One region of the Fictibacillus sp. 7GRE50 genome, then DNA from elsewhere that is predicted to be linked to it. Evidence: riboswitches for the same ligand, from Rfam matches in the RefSeq annotation. Region 1 holds a riboswitch; each other region holds the start of a gene.
What was found. Region 1 has a riboswitch for S-adenosylmethionine ahead of IHV12_RS11785 (bifunctional homocysteine S-methyltransferase/methylenetetrahydrofolate reductase). Riboswitches for the same ligand answer to the same signal wherever they lie in the genome.

Region 2: another riboswitch for S-adenosylmethionine. It lies ahead of IHV12_RS06630 (acyl-CoA dehydrogenase family protein); the one in region 1 lies ahead of IHV12_RS11785 (bifunctional homocysteine S-methyltransferase/methylenetetrahydrofolate reductase).
Region 3: another riboswitch for S-adenosylmethionine. It lies ahead of IHV12_RS09630 (PLP-dependent aspartate aminotransferase family protein); the one in region 1 lies ahead of IHV12_RS11785 (bifunctional homocysteine S-methyltransferase/methylenetetrahydrofolate reductase).
Region 4: another riboswitch for S-adenosylmethionine. It lies ahead of mtnK (S-methyl-5-thioribose kinase); the one in region 1 lies ahead of IHV12_RS11785 (bifunctional homocysteine S-methyltransferase/methylenetetrahydrofolate reductase).

Annotation. Positions count from the first base shown of each region.
Region 1 is NZ_JACZDW010000003.1:103,363-106,490, reverse strand. It holds gene IHV12_RS11785 (bifunctional homocysteine S-methyltransferase/methylenetetrahydrofolate reductase) at 1-1,815, opposite strand, end outside; SAM riboswitch class I at 1,880-1,995, opposite strand; gene IHV12_RS11780 (NAD(P)-binding protein) at 1,997-2,635, opposite strand; gene IHV12_RS11775 (sirohydrochlorin chelatase) at 2,651-3,128, opposite strand, start outside.
Region 2 is NZ_JACZDW010000001.1:1,359,313-1,362,440, forward strand. It holds gene IHV12_RS06625 (LLM class flavin-dependent oxidoreductase) at 1-865, opposite strand, end outside; SAM riboswitch class I at 983-1,084, opposite strand; SAM riboswitch class I at 1,239-1,351, shown strand; gene IHV12_RS06630 (acyl-CoA dehydrogenase family protein) at 1,627-2,784, shown strand; gene IHV12_RS06635 (DUF817 domain-containing protein) at 2,907-3,128, shown strand, end outside.
Region 3 is NZ_JACZDW010000002.1:484,015-487,142, reverse strand. It holds gene IHV12_RS09635 (hypothetical protein) at 1-1,009, shown strand, start outside; SAM riboswitch class I at 1,186-1,301, shown strand; gene IHV12_RS09630 (PLP-dependent aspartate aminotransferase family protein) at 1,486-3,128, shown strand, end outside.
Region 4 is NZ_JACZDW010000003.1:682,906-686,033, forward strand. It holds gene IHV12_RS14705 (pyridoxal phosphate-dependent aminotransferase) at 1-21, opposite strand, end outside; gene IHV12_RS14710 (carbon-nitrogen family hydrolase) at 43-912, shown strand; SAM riboswitch class I at 1,019-1,184, shown strand; gene mtnK (S-methyl-5-thioribose kinase) at 1,272-2,489, shown strand; gene mtnA (S-methyl-5-thioribose-1-phosphate isomerase) at 2,493-3,128, shown strand, end outside.

The DNA of each region.
Region 1 (3,128 bases):
AGAGTTAGCTCTTGCATATTGTGCTAATTCAACGGTTAGTTCGTAACGCATAAATGGTGTGATCAGGTAGATGCCGTTAAAGAGTTCCATAGCTATGTCTAATAACGACTTCGCAATTGATAAACCTTCTTCGCACGCTTGTTTTGGATCATCTGTGTACTTACCCATGCGGTCACGCACAGCGTTCGATAGTTTGATGCCTGGAACTTCATGATGAAGAAACTCTGCATTGCGGGAAGAGGTTAAAGGCATGATTCCAATATAGATCGGTTTATCAATATGTTTTGTTGCCTCATACGTTTCAATAAGTCTTTGCTCTGAAAATACAGGCTGGCTGATAAAGTAGTCTGCACCGTATGCAATTTTCTTCTCTAACCGCTCAACCGCTTTATCGATGGATCGGATGTTAGGGTTAAAAGCAGCTCCTATCGTGAAAGATGTTTTTTCTCCAAGCTCTTTTCCTGATAGAGATAACCCTTCATTAAACTGCTTGATGAGCTTGATCAGTTCAAATGACGTGACATCATATACAGACGACGCACCTGGGAAATCTCCGACGCTTGCAGGATCTCCCGTTACAGCGAGTATTTCATGAATGCCCTGCGTGTGAAGCCCCATTAAATGAGACTGAAGACCGATTAAATTTCTATCACGACACGTAATATGAATGAGCGGGCGAAGATTAAGTTGGGATTGGACAATCGACCCTAATGCAGCGTTACAAACACGTGGTGATGCAAGCGAATTATCAGCGAGGGTAAGTGCGTCGATACCCGCTTCTTTTAACGCCTTTGCTCCTTCCATAAAACGTGACGTATCTAATTTACGTGGTGGATCTAATTCAACAATTATGGATTGCCTTTTCTTTACTTCTTCACTTAGAGGTACATAGTTAGATTTTGATGCAGATTGAATGACAATCTTTCGTTTTCTTTGTTTCACTTCTTTTTCTGTTACAGGTTCTAAGTTTTTTAGTTCACTAGAGAAGGCATGTATATGAGCAGGTGTCGTACCACAGCATCCTCCTAATAGACGAACTCCTTGCTGCCTGAACAAATGGGCACATTCTTTAAAATAGTCAGCGTCCCCCTCATAATTAAAACGGCCATCTGTATAAGAAGGAAGCGATGCATTAGGAAACGCTGAAAGAATTGCCTGATTTGGTAATGCAACTTCTTCAAGTGTCATCAGCATGTGATACGGCCCTAGACGACAGTTTAATCCCACAACATCAGCACCAATGTTCTCTAAAGAGGTCAAAGCTTCTGAAATGGGAGTGCGGTCCTGCATAAAGCCGACCTCCTGTAATGACACTTGAGCAATAATCGGAAGTGATGTTTCTTTTCTAGCAATCTTTAAAACCGTTTCTAGTTCTTCTAGGTCATAATAGGTTTCTAATTGGATGCCATCTACATTCTCCATCAACAAACAATACAGCTGCTCGCGAAAACTGCGCTTGATCTCATCAAGAGAAATGCTATTTGGTTTTATACCGCGTATGCCACCGATCGTACCTACAACATATTCTTTATGAGCAGCTTTTCTGGCGATCTGAACAGCCGCTTTATTAATCTCTTTTACGTGATCTTGAAGCCCATAGCGTTCGAGCTTTGAATAGTTCGCTGCATACGTATTGGTTTGAATGATATCAGCACCTGCATCTAAATAAGCACGATGGATATTATAGATCTGCTCTTCTTGAGAAAGATTTAACTCTTCGTAACAAAAGTCGGATCCGTACGAATACAGAAGGGTTCCCATCGCCCCATCACCGATTAATATCTTGTTTTGTTTTAAGTCTGTGATTAAACTCATGACAGCCTCCTATATAAAAAATAAAAAGCCTTCTATAAAAGAAGACTTTTTGTGCGTCGGGGTCTTCTTATCTTTACAAGTTCAACAAACCGAACTTGCAGGAATTAGCACCTTTTCAGCTAGTAGCTGCTGGTTGCTGAGGTTTCATAGGGCCGCTCCCTCTACCTCTCTTGATAAGGATTTATTCTTTTATTGGTTCGTTTACTAAATTGCGATCTATTTTCTTTAATAATTCCTGTTTATACGTGCGTTGCTTTTCTTCGTTATATAAAAAGGACCGATCTGTTAGCTTTGTTAATAAGTCTTTTCGATTTTTTTCCGGATATTCCTTCTTAATGATCGATCTGCATTGAAATAAAAAATCTAAATACGTTTCATAGTCTTCACTGTATTTTTGTTGAAGCTCTTTTTTTATCGATTTAGATAAACTTGGACTAGCTCCAGAAGTAGAAACTGATAAAATGAGTTTCCCTCTCTTTACAACACTAGGAACAATAAAGTTACCCAGGTCTGGTTGGTCAACAACATTCACTAGCTGTTTCGAACTTGTTAGTTCTGCAATCCAAGAATTAATCTCTTTACTATTGGTTGCAGCAATGATTAGAAACGCTTCTTCCAAATCAGCACGTTCCACTTCTCTTTCGATCCAAGTCAGCTTTCGTTCAGCATGCCATTCTTGAATTTCTTTGACAGCTGCTGGGCTGATTACTGTAATTATTGCCTCTTCATTCAATAAATCATTAATTTTACGATGTGCTACTAGACCACCGCCAGCTACTACAACCGTTCTACCAGACAAATTTATGTGAATAGGATACATAGCATTCCTCTCTTTTTAAGAACATGCATACTTCTTTGTTGCAAGTGTTTCATGTATTCGTGTGAGTAAAACGTCTTTCAGAATAGGATGGTAGCCAAGCGTCTCGCAAAGAGTTACGTTTTGTGTGGTTTGCTGCTGATGGCGAATTATCGTATGTTTCATTCCATTTATTAATAGTCCTGAAAATAGAAGGTAAGGCACAACGATAACTTGCTCATATAATTCACTGCTACTCCAAAGTGCTTCTTCAAAACTTGGTTCTGAACCAGTTAAAAAACAAACTTGAATACTAGGAATTCCATAATGATCTTGAACGTTAGATGCTATTGCTTCTAGGTCGCGCTTAACATCTAGATCGGTGCTACCTCTACCCACTAAAAGGATATGTGAATTTTTTCTTAACGTAACTGCGCTTTTAATGATCTTCTCCCATAACAAATGTGAAATGGCTTGATGTACACCGAAAGGACGTCCGTAATTCACTTCAACTTCT
Region 2 (3,128 bases), on a different contig from region 1:
TTCTTCCTACCACCACGTTTAAAAAAGAAAAGATCTTAATGTTTTCTGGATTTCGGCCGTGTTTTGCAGCGAGCTTACGGATATCGTCAGCATAAAATCGAATTCTCTCTGGCGTTGGACCACCTACAAAAATACATTCAGCATGCTTGGCCGCAAAGTCTCGTCCACGCTCAGACGTTCCCGCTTGGTAGATCACAGGTGTCCGCTGGAAAGAAGGCTCGCTCAAGTGAGGTCCTTCAACGCTGAAGTATTGCCCCTCATGATTGATCTCATGTACCTTACCGGGATCCACTAATTTATTGTTTTCAACATCTTCTACAACTGCTCCATCTTCCCAGCTGCTCTCCCAAAGCTTATACGAAACATCCAGATATTCATCCGCGATGTTATACCGTTCATCGTGCTTGATCATATTCTGCAATCCAAAATTCCTCGCTGCGTTCGGCAAGTAAGAAGTGACTACATTCCATGCGATTCGCCCATTCGTTAGGTGATCTAGCGTAGAAAAACGACGTGCGTTGCCAAATGGCTGCTCATAGGTTGTGCTCACCGTCACAGCAAAAGACAGGTTCTCTGTTACGCTTGCCATGGCCGACACGAGAAGTGCCGGATCGTTTAATGGAACTTGAAGCCCATCACGAATAGAAGGAGCTTTACTTTGTTTATAAACGTCATAAATCCCTAACACATCCGCAAAAAATACAGCGTCAAACTTTCCTCTTTCTAAAAGCTTCGCATAGTCGATCCAGTAATTCAGATCTTTATAGCTTCTATGTCTCTTGTTCTCCGGATGCTTCCAAAGACCATGAGAATTGTGCATGGCACTTGTCATCTCAAACGCGTTTAACAAAATTTCTTTACCCAAAATAATTTCCTCCATCCGATTTTTTTGTACCCGCTCCAAGAGAAAATAAAAAAACCTCTTCAGCGATGAGAAGAGGTTGAAAAAATACGCGAAATAAAACATACGTATATAGATCTCCTCTTATCTTTCAAGCTTTCGCCTGCTGGAATTGGCACAATCCTAAAAATAGTTGTTGCCGAGGCTTCAAAGGGCCAGTCCCTCCACCTCTCTCGATAAGGAATCGATATTATTCAATTTAGTAACGAAATATACAGGAATAAAAATCACGTGTCAATGGAATTTAGAGAAATAAAATAATTTTCTTAACAATCAGTTTTTAGTTGACAGTGGTTTGCTTTATCCTCTATAGTGATGACTAATAATTAAATAATGTATCTTATCAAGAGTCAGGGGAGGAACTGGTCCTACGATCCTGCAGCAACCGCTTTTTATAAAGAAAGGTGCTAATTCCAGCAGATGTTTTTTTGAATGTCTGATAGATGAGAGAGCGTGTAAGCATATGGAATTTACGTCCTCTTTCGTCTTTGAAAGAGGACTTTTATTGTTTTGATTAAAAGTAAAGTAGATGATAGCTGTTGATTTCCGTTTCAGGTGCTCGCTTTCCGCGAGGCAGGCGGTGAGCCACATTCGTTCGTTTCACTCTTAAGTGTCTCACCTGCCCACCTGTCCCGCAGGAGTCTCGCACCTTACACTCCAATCAACTTATCCCTGAAGATTAATTACAAAAAACCATTTACTGATAAAAAATTTAGGAGGGAACTATGAGCTTACCTTTGAGAAAAGCCACTGAGATAGATCATTTTGAAGAAGCGGTTAGTACCGCTCTAGGACTAAAAGAAATTTTTAAGAAACGTGCAAATTTTGTAGATCAAGAAGGGGTTTTTCCTTATGAAAACTTTCAAGATTTGAAGGATGCTGGCTTTCTTTCTCTTACCATTCCAAAGGAGTTTGGTGGTAAAGGATTAAATCTAGTTGAATTCTTAACCATTCAAGAGCATTTAGCTGAGGGGGATGCTCCTACTGCTCTTTCTCTTGGCTGGCATCTGGGTACTCTTTTAGAAGCGGCGGAAAACCGGCATTGGAGTGGTAGTGCGTTCGCTGATCTTAGCCGGAAAGTTGTTGAACAAAAAGCACTCATTAACTTGGCACAAACAGAGCGTGCGACGGGAAGTCCGTCTCGAGGCGGTATTCCTACAACAACGGCAGTCAAGAAAGCAGATGGATGGCTGATTAACGGAAGTAAAGCTTTTACTTCTATGGCAGAAGCTCTTGATTACTCAGTCATTACAGCTACCATCTCAGAAACCAATCATAAAGGATTTTTCTTAGTGAATCACCGTGAAAAAGGGGTTTTTGTAAAAGAAACATGGGACAGCATCTCGATGAGAGGAACAAAAAGTGATGACCTCCTTTTGAAAGACGTTTATGTACGTGAGGAAAATCTTTTAGTCGTAGAGGATGGGAAGAACCTCATACCTAAAGGCTGGTATCTTCAGGTGCCTGCTGTGTACCTAGGTCTCGCAAGAGCAGCGCGGAATTACGCGATTGAATTTGCGTCAGAGTATAGCCCTAACACTTTATCGGGACCTATCTCAGACGTACCAGAGGTGAGAAGAAAGATTGGTAAGATAGAACTTGAGCTATTCCAAGCAAGAACGATCCTTCATGCCGTTGCTGAAAAATGGGTAAACCACCCTGAACAACGTCAAAATCTAGGTACAGAACTCGCTGCCGTTAAACATTCTGTAACAAATAGTGCGAACAAGGTCGTTGATCTAGCGATGAGAATCGTTGGGGCTCGGAGTCTTTCTGTACAAAATCCGCTTCAGCGGCATTTCCGAGATGTGAGAGCCGGTCTTCATAATCCACCAACAGATGATGCGATTGTCTATTCGTTAGCGGATGCAGCGCTTAAGTAAAAGAAGTCAACTGACAGGTTCATGTTAAACTAAACATTTTTTTATATGATGAGATTTAGATCACCATAGGTTATTATGGATACAATATATTTCCATATCAACTCATAAAAGGGTGGTTTAATTTGAGAGCGCTTCTTACATTCACTTATTTACAAGCACTTTCTTGTATCTTTCCAGTCATCATCTTTGGTGCGTTAGCTCTTTCAAAATTCGTCAGCATTCCGTTCATCCCTCGATACGATTTCATACTCCTTCTTTGTCTCCTTACACAAGTTGCCATGATCGTAACGAAACTTGAAACGATAGATGAACTTAAAGTCATCTGTGTCTTTCACTTGATTGGA
Region 3 (3,128 bases), on a different contig from region 1:
GCATCTTGCTTATCTTGTTCAGCTACGCACTGGAGATGCTGTGGTTGTTCGTTTTCCGAAAACAGAGGCGTATGGAAAGAACGTTGAGTTTGATGAAGAAACCATGCACTCAGAATATGCAGCGACTAGAGCATACTATGAGCTAGCAAACCAAGTTAAACCAGGAATCTGCCCTGCCTTTTTCAATTATCATGTAGAAAAAGGCAGAACGTTTACCGTGGAATCTTATGCGGGAAAAGCAATCAAGCTAGATCAACTAACGGTTGTAGAAGCGTTTCATATTGGAGCGGAAGTTGGTGAGTTCTTTCGCAAGATGAATACTGCACATCATGGCTTAAAAGGGTTTGGTTATCTCTCATGGAACGGTAAACATATTGCAGGCAAATTTCAATCAGATGTTTCAGAATCTATGAAAGAAGAAAACAATGAATACATAGATGATTTCAAGAAATTTATAGAAACGTATGAGGGGGCCATTTCTTCATCAGCTTTAGTAGACCTACAAGCTTGCATGGAGGATAGAGAGATTACGGATCATACGGTTGTACTTACTAATCAAGATACATCTCCAGAGAATATATTGCTGCATTCAGATGGCACTGTCTGTTTGATTGATCCTGTACCAATCTTATATAGCGGAGATTCGCTTGCTGGGAATTTTCTTAATAATTATCGGACGTTGTTTCCAACATTTTTTAATGCACCGCGTTATGCACGACATGAATTTGATCGCTTTGAAGACCGTTTGAAAAGAATAGCTGACGGATTTTTAGAAGGTTATTCTAACGGAGATCTAGATGTAAAGCGTCGAGTGAAACAAGAAGAGTTTATTCAACTTACGGATCTAACTGTAACTCATTGGCAACTACTTCAGATTGATGAATTATCGTCCGAACAGAAAATTCGTTACGGAGAAAGAGAAGCCATTGCCAATCGAATAGCGGAACTTGTAAAAAAAATCGAAGAGTTTCAATGGTTTGATGAAAAAAGTGGAACAAAGTTAGCATAACCGGCATAGCATGGGCATAATCTTAATTCAAAGCTGACAGTTGAACACTCATTCATTTGTATAACTTTTATGATTTTTCAAAAAACGGTTGACTTTCTAAAACATCTTACTCTATAATCCTATTCAAGAACAAAGTAAACATCAGCACGTTAATGTGTTAAACATAATTTGAATATCTCTTATCCAGAGAGGCGGAGGGACTAGGCCCGATGAAGCCCGGCAACCAACAAACCACATTTGGTTTGGAAAGGTGCCAATTCCTACAGATCTTTTTTGATCTGAAAGATAAGAGGAGGACCAAAACCCTCTTCTTAGGAAGGGGGTTTTTCTTTTTCCCCTTATCATACTTCAAGCACAAACATCACTTAGTCACTTATTTCATTTTAAAAATTGAATATAGCAAAAGGGAAAAGCATTAATCTTTATCCCTAGTTTTCCTATAGATTTTATTTGAATAATGAGAAGGAGCGATTATAATGACAAAATCTTTTGACGGATACGATATTGAAACATTGCTATTACATGGGGGCCAAGCGCCTGACCCAACGACAGGATCACGAGCGGTACCTGTCTATCAAACTACTTCCTATGTTTTTTCTGATACAGACCATGCGCAAAGCCTTTTCGCGCTTGATGAGCCAGGAAACATCTACAGCCGAATCGGAAATCCAACTGTTGATGTTTTTGAGAAAAGAGTTGCACTTCTAGAAGATGGTGTTGCAGCTGTAGCTACTTCTTCTGGTATGTCAGCTATCGCGCTTGCCATCTTAAACATCGCACACGCAGGAGACGAAATTATTGCAGCTACGAATCTATACGGAGGTACTTACAACCTATTTTCTACTACTCTTCCGAAATACGGAATCAACGTAAAGTTTGTTGATGCAGAGGATCCAGAGAACTTCCGAAACGCGGTTACTCCAAACACGAAAGCATTTTTTGCTGAAACGATCGGGAACCCCAGTCTTAACGTATTAGATATTGAGGCAGTGGCAGATATTGCGCATGAAAACGATGTACCTCTAATTATCGATAATACATTTGCAACACCATATGTCACAAAGCCAATAAGCTTTGGAGCGGACATCGTAATCCACTCAGCTACAAAATGGATCGGCGGACATGGAACCGCAATTGGCGGTGTTGTAGTGGATGGAGGACGCTTTAATTGGAATTCAGATAAATACCCAGGATTCACTGAGCCAGATAACAGCTATAACGGATTAAGATACGCGAATGATTTTGGAACATTGGCTTTCGCGACTAAATTACGCGTTCAGCTTTTACGAGATTTCGGAGCTTGTTTAAGTCCACACAATGCATTTCTCCTTCTACAAGGTTTAGAAACACTGCATCTACGAGTGGAAAAACATGCGAAGAACGCACAAGAAGTAGCGGAGCATCTGGAAAAACATCCAGCAGTAGATTGGGTTTCATATCCTGGTCTTTCTTCGCACAGAAGTCATGAGCTTGCGAAAAAATATTTAAGCAACGGTTTTGGTTCGATCGTAAACTTTGGAATTAAAGGCGGGCGTGATGCAGGACGTAAGGTCATTAACAACATCACATTATGGTCACATGTTGCAAATGTTGGTGATGCAAAATCATTGATTATCCACCCTGCTTCTACCACTCATCAACAGCTGAGCGGAGACGAATTAGTAGCAACAGGCGTAACAGAAGAACTAATTCGGTTGTCGATCGGACTTGAATCCGTAAAAGATCTTACGAATGATCTTGATCGTGCGATACAAACGGCTACAGGAATCGGAGCGGATAAAACAGAAATCACGATTAATGACGAAGGTGTCATTCGTTGGGCATTGCAATCATCACTTTATAGAGCAGTTGAGAATGGACAGGAAATTCAACGACCTAAGACGCTAGCGATCGTGGGACTCAGTTCCAATCCTGCAAGACCTAGCCATCGATTAGCTAGAAAGATGCAGCGACTTGGCTATAAGATCGTTCCTGTTAATCCAAGAGAAACCGAAGTGCTTGATGAAAAAGCGTATCCAGATTTAAAATCCATTCCGTTTCCGATAGATGTTGTTCAAGTATTTAGAAGTCCAGAAGCAGCGATCGAGCTCGCAAAAGAAGCAGCGGTCACACAACCAAA
Region 4 (3,128 bases), 580 kb from region 1:
TGCCTGCTCAAAACGTTTCACGACGATCACTTCCAGTCTAATTTGAATGTTCTTGAAATTCTAATCAGTTATGTTATACGCTTAAGGAAATTCTGTAAAGACTTTTTTTACAACCTGGAGGGTACAATCATGAAAATTGCCTGCATACAAGTTGACATTCAATATGGGAAACCTGATGAAAATTATCAACACATCGAAAATAAAATTCGTAAAGCCGTTAAACATCATAATCCTGATACGATCGTACTACCAGAACTGTGGGATACTGGGTATGATCTTACCCGATTAGATGAGATTAGCGATCATGATGGTGAGAAAGCAAAGAAATGGTTAAGCGAGTTATCTAAAGAGCTTGATACTAATATTGTCGGAGGGTCTATCGCATATCGTGAGAGTAACTCAGTTTACAACACATCACTCACTTACAACCGAAACGGTGAACATGTCGGCACCTACTCAAAGGCTCACCTGATCACACTTATGGAAGAGGAAAAATATATCTCCCCCGGCAGTAATAGCAATCTGTTTACAATCGACGGTAATCTCTCGACCCTTGCTATCTGTTATGACATCCGTTTTCCTGAATGGATCCGAGCTCCTTTCATAAAAGGGGCAAAAATATTGTTCGTTCCTGCCGAATGGCCGATTCAAAGACAATCTCATTGGCGAGCATTGCTTATCGCACGTGCTATAGAGAATCAATGCTACGTTATTGCTTGTAACCGAGTTGGAAGCGACCCTAAAAACACCTTCGCTGGTCAATCACTAATTATTGACCCATGGGGAGATATCATTGCTGAAGGATCTGTGCACGAAGAGGAGATCCTTACAGCAGAGATCTCACCTGAATTAGTAGACGAAGTCCGTGTAAAGGTTCCTGTATTTAACGACCGTCGAACAGATCTGTATTAAATCCATTTAAGAATTTAGTGTTGACAGATCTCCATACAACGTTGTAGTATAACGATTATGAATTGCGTGAATATTGTTACGCATTAACAAAACGAATAATTTTGGTCTCTTATCAAGAGCAGGTGGAGGGATATGGCCCGATGAAACCCAGCAACCGACCGTAATACCATTGTAAGATGGGGCGCCCGCATTATACGGGGAGCCGCTGATTAATTCAGCGTATGGCACGGTGCTAATTCCGGCAAAACATTTTTGTTTTGCTAAGATAAGAGGCGCGGGAAATCATCATTCCGAGCCTCTTTTCTTATACGAAAAGAGGCTCTTTTTATTTGTAAAAAAACTTTCCGGGGGGAACAAAAATGAGCGTACAAGTAAGACCTACATATGAACCGTTAAACGAACTGACAGTGCTTGATGTGGTAAAACCTTTAGCATTTTTTGATGCATCCGAACAAGACCAACTGCATGTTAGAGAGATTGGAGATGGCAACTTAAACCTTGTCTTTCATATAGAAAGCGCACTATCCAAAAAAGCTGTAATCGTTAAACAAGCACTTCCTTATGCAAAAGTGGTTGGAGAAAGCTGGCCGCTCACACTAGATCGTGCACGAATCGAGAGCGATGCGTTATTAAAAGAAGCTGAATCCGTTCCTCACTTAGTTCCGAAGGTTTTATTTTCAGATTCAACACTTGCTGTCACAGTTATGGAAGATCTGTCTGACCATGTCATCCTTCGAAAAGGACTTATTGACGGTCAAATTTATCCCAAACTTGCTGATGACATTGGAACATTTGCTGCTAAAACAGCTTTTTATTCTAGTGATTTCTACCTGCATCCTTTTGAAAAAAAAGAACAAGTTAAACAATTTTCAAACCCTGAACTTTGCAAGATCACGGAAGACTTAGTGTTCACTGATCCATTCTTCAATCATGATACAAATGACTTCCCTGCTGAACTCCAAAGTGAAGTTGATGTAATTTGGAATGACAAAGAGCTTTTACAAGAGGTAGCTCAACTGCGACTCTCATTCTTAACTAAAGCAGAAGTTCTTCTTCATGGAGATCTACATTCTGGAAGTATTTTTGTAAAAAGCGATTCTACTAAAGTGATCGATCCTGAGTTTGCGTTCTATGGGCCAGCCGGATTCGATATCGCTCACTTCATAGCTAACCTTGCGCTTAATCATCTTTCTCAGAATGCACATGCAAAAGAGCCATTTCATCGCGAATCTTTACAAACCTACCTGTTACAAACGATCGAAAAGACTTGGGAAACATACAGAGAAACGTTCTCACAACTATGGAACGAGAAAGCAACAGACCCTTTTGCCAAGATTGACGGTGTACTTGATAATTTCTTGGAAAAGACTTTCAAAGAAGCTATCGGTTTTGCTGGTTGTGAGATTATTCGAAGAACGATTGGACTTGCACACGTTGCTGATCTAGACACTATCCCCCAAAAAGAGGTCGAGCTCTTTTATAAAAAAACAGCACTAGCGCTAGGGGCAAAACTTGTTAAAAATCAAAGGAAACTTACAAACATCACAGAACTTACTGACTGGATTAGAGGTGCTTAAATGATGACTGTAGCAGAAAAATGGGTTCCTTCAGTTCGATACAGAGGTGACCATCTTCTTATATTAGATCAACAACAACTTCCCCATCACACGGTTTACTTAAATGTAACCACGATTGAACACGTATGGGACGCAATTTCTAAGCTTAAAGTTCGAGGCGCGCCAGCTATTGGGATCGCTGCTGCATTCGGACTCGCACTATGGAGTAATTCTGAAAAAGAGGTGGATCATTCCTCGTTTTTAACTAAATTGCAAAGACAAAGAGATTACTTAGCGTCTTCCCGCCCTACCGCTGTTAATTTATTTTGGGCATTAGATCGTGTTGTTGCTTCTGCTCAACAATCAACTTCAGTAGAAGAGGCGAAAAGTAGAATTGAAGCTGAATCACTTTTAATTCAAGAAGAAGACGAGAATACATGCAGAAAGATCGGTGAGTACGCTTTGTCACTTCTCCAAGACGGAGACGCTGTCATGACGATCTGTAATGCAGGTGCCATCGCGACAAGCAAATATGGAACAGCATTAGCTCCTTTTCATCTTGCTAAAGAACAAGGCTGGAACCTTTCTGTTTACGCGAACGAAACTCGTCCTGTTTTACAAGGTTCTCGTTTAACAGCATGGGAGCTGCAAGCAAACGAT